2 regions of the Ornithinibacillus proteolyticus genome follow, and region 1 is predicted to be linked to the other one. Evidence: riboswitches for the same ligand, from Rfam matches in the RefSeq annotation. Region 1 holds a riboswitch; the other holds the start of a gene.
The links. A riboswitch is a leader RNA that binds a small molecule or an ion and turns the genes downstream of it on or off. The one in region 1 is predicted to bind cobalamin.
Positions count from the first base shown of each region.

Region 2: it holds a riboswitch for cobalamin, as region 1 does, so the genes downstream of both, AAIB49_RS09450 (ribonucleoside-diphosphate reductase subunit alpha) here and AAIB49_RS01945 (DUF4430 domain-containing protein) in region 1, are expected to answer to the same signal.

Region 1 covers NZ_JBCPXV010000002.1:93,999-97,217, forward strand. Annotated here, with positions in the region: gene AAIB49_RS01940 (ATP-binding protein) at 1-1,264, shown strand, start outside; cobalamin riboswitch at 1,310-1,493, shown strand; gene AAIB49_RS01945 (DUF4430 domain-containing protein) at 1,653-2,093, shown strand; gene AAIB49_RS01950 (ECF transporter S component) at 2,090-2,608, shown strand; gene AAIB49_RS01955 (ferredoxin) at 2,632-2,886, opposite strand; gene AAIB49_RS01960 (YpbB family protein) at 3,012-3,219, shown strand, end outside.
Region 2 covers NZ_JBCPXV010000016.1:27,270-30,488, forward strand. Annotated here, with positions in the region: gene AAIB49_RS09450 (ribonucleoside-diphosphate reductase subunit alpha) at 1-1,940, opposite strand, end outside; cobalamin riboswitch at 2,071-2,256, opposite strand; gene AAIB49_RS09455 (FtsX-like permease family protein) at 2,417-3,219, opposite strand, start outside.

The DNA of each region.
Region 1 (3,219 bases):
ATTAGGTGCTGCTGCTGTCGCGATTATTCTTACAACGATATTTGCCTTTTTCTTATCAACACGTATTACATCACCATTGATTAAAATGAGAGAGGCAGCCTTTGATTTAACAAGAGGAGAATTTAATACAAAGGTTCCCATCTTGACGCATGATGAAATTGGGGAACTGGCGATGGCATTTAATCATATGGGAAGACAGTTAAAATTTCATATTAATGCGTTAAGACAGGAGAAAGAACAATTATCTAGTATTGTTAATTCGATGGCAGATGGTGTGATTACATTAAGCCGTAGCGGGGAAATTATTGCTACCAATCAGCCTGCGGAACGGTTTATAGAAGACTGGTATTTCGAAAAAAATCTACAAAGTGATACCGAATCACGTAAGCTTCCAAAAGAATTGCTGGATACGTTACAGCAAGTCATTGAAGGGGAAAAGGAAGTAATAGAAGAAATCACATTACAAGGCCGAACCTGGGTAATGATCATGACACCTTTATATGATCAAGCTTATATACGTGGTGCAGTAGCTGTAATTCGCGATATGACTGAGGAACGTAGGCTAGATAAATTGCGTAAAGACTTTATTGCGAATGTATCCCATGAATTGCGAACCCCTATTTCGATGTTGCAAGGATATAGTGAAGCAATAGTCGATGATATTGCCGAGACGAAAGAAGAGAAAAATGAACTCGCACAAATTATCTATGAAGAATCCTTACGCTTGAGTCGTCTCGTAAATGAATTACTGGATATGGCTAGTATGGAAGCAGGACATTTAACCTTGAAAAAGGAAAAGGTGGATATCACTCCTTATATTGAACGGATATTCCGTAAGTTCCAAGGAATTGCTGCCGAGAATCAAATTGAAATGAGTTTAGCGAAAGATATACAAGAAGCTCAGGCTTATTTTGATCCGGATCGTATTGAACAAGTATTTACAAATTTGATTGATAATGCGATTCGCCATACGAGTGAAGGTGGCTTTGTGAAGGTTTCGGTCACAAATGATGATAATGGATTATCGGTGTCTGTTGAAGACAGTGGTAGTGGAATACCGGAAGAAGATTTGCCATTTGTGTTTGAACGATTCTATAAGGCTGATAAATCGAGAACTCGGAATAAGCATGTTAAAGGTACCGGGCTAGGGTTATCTATTGCCAAAAATATCGTCAAATCACATAAAGGTACCATTACGGTGAAAAGTAAATTAGATATCGGAACAACATTTAACTTCATGATTCCCAAGGAAGAAGATATTTAATCTTGTAATTTATCTTTTGTATGGTACTATATGTAGTAGAATTGAATACAAGAATTTGATATTGGTGTATGTGTTACTTAAAAGGGAATCTAGTGAAAAGCTAGAGCTGTCCTCGCAACTGTAAGTGATGACGAAATAAGCAATGACCACTGTAGATTATTCTATGGGAAGGGCTTAAAGTAGGTAAGTAGTCACAAGCCAGTAGACCTGCCATTATCAACTGTATCAATGATCCCGAGGATAGGACAATTGAGACAATCTAGTACATAAAAACAGTATTTTTATGCTTTTTTATGGTCGATAGACTGTCACAGGAGTTAACTAGTTACGGGGTTAGCTCTTTTTTTATTCACCTGATTTTTAAAATTACTAAAGTGGAGGGGAAAATATGAAATCACTATTATTAAAACTGTTTACAGTACTTGTAGCATTAGTAGTTCTTGCAGCTTGTGGCAATGATGAGTCTTCTAATAATGCAACTCAAAATCAAACGCCAAACGAAAACCAAGCTAATACTACTGAAACAAGTGAACAACAAGAGGAAGCAACTGTTAAAATTGTACTTTCTAAGGATAAAGAAGCTGAGATTTTAGAAGAAAAAGAAGTAGAAATCAACGAAGGCGATATTCTATTAGACGTGATGAAGGAAAATTTTAACGCTGAAGATAAAGACGGCTTTATTACCTCTCTTGAGGGGCTAGATTATGATGAAGAAAATTCAATGTCCTGGATGTTTTCTATCAATGGTGAAAGTTCACTGGTAGGAGCAGGGGAAGTGGAACTGAAAGATGGGGACGTAGTTAATTTCGATTATCAATCTTGGGAATGAGATCGTTGAATATTTATAAATTAACGCTGTTAGCTTTTCTTGCAGCATTAGCTGTAGTTGGACGAATTATGTTAAGTTCTATCCCAAATGTTCAACCCGTAACTTCAGTTATTATTATAAGTGGCATTTTTTTAGGGCCAGTTGCTGGTATTATATTGGCGTTTTTAATTACCTTTTTATCGAATATGGTTCTTGGGACTGGATTATGGACGATTTGGCAAATCATATCCTGGGGACTTATTGGGGTTATGAGCGGTATCTTAGGTAAATCAATGAAACATATTCCTTTCTATCTCATCCTAATATTGGCTGTATTTAGTGGATACTTATACGGATTCATTGTTTCGTTGACCAACTACCAAATTACTGGACATGGATTTTGGGCTTATTATATAGCTGGTTTACCGTTCGATACGTATCATGCAATTGGTAATGCTGTCATCATGCTACTACTCTATCCGACGGTGTCATTTATTTTCCAAAACTATATACAAAAACATTTGAACACCAACTAACCTACTTTGTTGGTGTTCGTCTATTATCTCTCATATCGAAGTGGATCGTTATGGAAAGGATGTTCTGCTATTTTAATGGAGTCACTTGGACAACCTTCATAAGCATCCAATACATCGTCTTCTAATTCCTCAGGTATTTCCTTGTTTCCCGTATTGTCATCTATTGTAACAAAGGCTAGACCTTCATCATCATAATCAAAAAGTAATGGACAAGCCACCCCGCAGGAACCGCAGGCAATACACGTTTCTTTATCCACTATGGTATATTTAGCTCTCATCAATGGTTACCCCTCACGATACAATTATATCTAGTACTTTTTCTATTTTAAAATGTAAATTAGTATTATTCAACTAAACGATAAATGATATGATAGAACTAAGTCCAATGAGGAGTTAAAAAAATATGTATGTTGAAGGAATTTTATTAGATTGTATCGATCGTATTAGAACCAATCGATCCATATTTGGAATATATCATCTCATAACGGGAAAAAAATCGATACAATCTGTTCATGATGCCAGAATTTTTCAATTGGAAAAATATTATGGGATATATGCATCATTGTCACGTCAGCATTTTATACACATTATTCGTGAAATGAAGAAGAAAG
Region 2 (3,219 bases), on a different contig from region 1:
TCCTTTTTCTCCTCATAATAAAATGGCTTGAAAATTGGGTCGATACTTGCTGTAGACCCAGCAATTAATGCGGTCGTAGAGTTCGGTGCGACTGCCATGAGATAACCATTACGAATACCATTTTTCATGACAGAAGATTTTAATTCCTGCCATTCCTCGCTCACATAGCCTTTTTCATCAAAATAAGTCCCTGTACTCCATTTACTACCAGCATATGCAGGATAACTTCCTTTTTCCTCACTTAGTTCCATACTGCTTCTAATCGTTAAGAAAGCAATTTGTTCATAAAGTTCATCAGCTAGCTGTACTGCTTCCTCGGATTCCCAGGCAATATGCTTTTTCGCTAATAGGTGGTGCCAACCAAAAGTCCCTAGACCGATAGCACGATATTTCTGATTGGTTGCTTGTGTCTGTAAAAGCGGCAATGTATTAATGTCAATAACGTTATCAAGCATCCGTACTTGAATTTTAATGAGTCGCTCTAGTATTTGATCCGGGACAGCCTTCCCTAAGTTGATTGAGCTTAAATTACATACAACAAAGTCACCTGGTCTATAACGCTTGATTAAATAGCCATTCTCATCGGTAAATTCTTCTAGAAATTCTGTTGGTGATTGGTTTTGCGTAATTTCCGTACATAAATTAGAACAATAAATGATTCCATTATGATTATTGCTGTTTTGACGATTTACTTCATCACGGTAAAACATAAATGGTGTACCTGATTCTAGCTGAACCATCATAATTCGTTTCATAATCGAGATTGCAGGTACTTTCTTTTTGGTAAGCTGATCATTTTGAACACATTCTTCATATTTTGTTCGCCATGTACCATTGCCTTTTTCTTCGTCATAGAAATCTTCTAAGGAATATCCCATTACCTCACGAACCTCGTGTGGATCAAATAAATACCAGTCACCACGTGCTTCTACCTGCTCCATGAATAAATCAGGTAAACAAACACCAGTGAAAATATCATGTGCCCGCATGCGGTCGTCCCCGTTGTTTAATTTAAGATCTAAGAACGCCTCAATATCCATATGCCAAACATCTAGATAGACAGCGATAGCTCCTTTTCGTGTACCAAGCTGATCCACACTCACTGCGGTATTATTTAATTGCTTTATCCATGGTACAACACCACTAGACATCCCTTTAAACCCTTTAATAGAGCTTCCTCTAGCACGAATTTTCCCCATATATACACCGATTCCGCCACCATTTTTGGAAAGCTTGGCAATATCAGTATTACTGTCATAAATCGATTGCAGACTATCATCAACCGTATCAATAAAACAGCTTGATAATTGCCCGTGTGTTTTACCAGCATTTGCAAGAGTTGGCGTAGCAACTGTCATATATAAATTACTTAATGCCCAATACGCTTCCAGTACAAGATCCAAACGTTTACTTTTATCTTCATCCTGCATCAAATGCATCGCGATTACCATCCAACGCTCTTGTGGTAATTCATATGTATTCTTATCATGATCTGTTGCTAAGTAACGATTTGCAAGTGTATATAGACCTAGATATGTAAATTGTAAGTCTTTTTCGTAATCCATATTCCCAGCTAATGTAATAATTTCATCTTTTGTATACTTTTCCAGTAAGCTCGGTGTATAGATTCCTTCTTGTATCAGTAGTTCAAGGAGTTGATAAAAATCTCCATATTTTAAGGAAGGACTATATTGACGGTTTTTAGCTGCATGGTAGTATAGTTTTTGTAAGTATAGTCTACTAGCTACAAAAGTCCAATCCGGATTGGCTTCATCAATATTTTCTAACGCTCTTCTGATGAGTACATCTATCGCTTTATCAGTTGAATAGTCATCAGGAATGGTTACATCGAATTCAGATATGTTGATTTTTAAGCGTTTTGTAGCAAAGTCTATCACTTGCTCTAGATTCACTTTACTACTTGGTTCTACTGTTATCATAATAATCCTCCTATAAATCAAATAAAAAACCGCTCACCCGAGGGATGAACGGCATAGAAAAAACGACAGAATCCATACAAAATCTATGTATATAATCCATCGTTTCATGCTCTTTCAACCCGAAGAAAAATGAAACTATAAGTTAATGGCAGGTCTCCTGGCTTGCGCTTCATTCTACTAAAGTCCTTCCCATATCTTTCCATGAATCGATATAGTGGATATCTTGTTCGTCGGCACTTACAGTTGCGGGGACAGCTCTAGACTTTCACTAGATTCCCTATTAAGACATGTGTGTCACCATTACTTACGACACTATATATGGTATTAATTTACATCATCATCACAATATATTGTATTATTACCCTATCATAGTTTAATAATTTTTGCAATCCTATTCTTGCTAGATTTCTAGAATTCATATAACCAAAATACCCTATGAACCTTCTCATCCATAGGGTATCCAGCATGTAAAATTTTTAATTTTTACTTACAATGCGATAATATTCTCTCGCTGTTAACAGATAGACAAGCAAATATAATACAGCAAAAATAATAATAACACCAGCTGTACACATAGCAAATAATCCCACGTTCGTTAAATTTAGAGCTTCCAGTAATTTCGTAATGACATTGAAAGCAAATAAAATATGGACTACTGCAGCAAATAACGGTAGGAAAAACACTAATAATACTTGACTGCGAATCGATTTCTTAATTTCAGCCTTGCTTAAGCCAACTTTTTGCATGATTTCAAAACGGTTCTTATCCTGGTATCCTTCCGAGATTTGCTTATAGTAAATTATTAATACCGTCGCCATGATAAATAGGGTACCTAAGAATATCCCTAAGAAAAATAGTCCCCCATATAGTGAGTAAAATATCTCTTTACTTTCCTCGGCACCTTCTGCGTGCCCAACCATTTTTGCAGCTTTTAATTTCTCAGTCAATTGACCTGGTAAGGCAATTTCATTATCTACGTCGCCATCTACATCGAACCCATAGTATACGTTGTAGCCTTCAGCATCAGTAGGATCGAGCTCACGAATGGTTTCTTCATCAGGAACAATGACGAAATTAAAGCTATCCAAAATCATGGCTGAAGCAATTCCATCTACCTGTAGATCAGGTAACTGCTCTTTTATGGTAAACGTTTGGTCAAACATCGTAATCGAATCTTGGATTTCTTCACCTCTAAAGGTGTATAAAAGCACTTCATCTTCAGCTAATTGCTCTGAACGATTTTCCATCCGATTATACTCACTTAAGGGAATGAGGACTA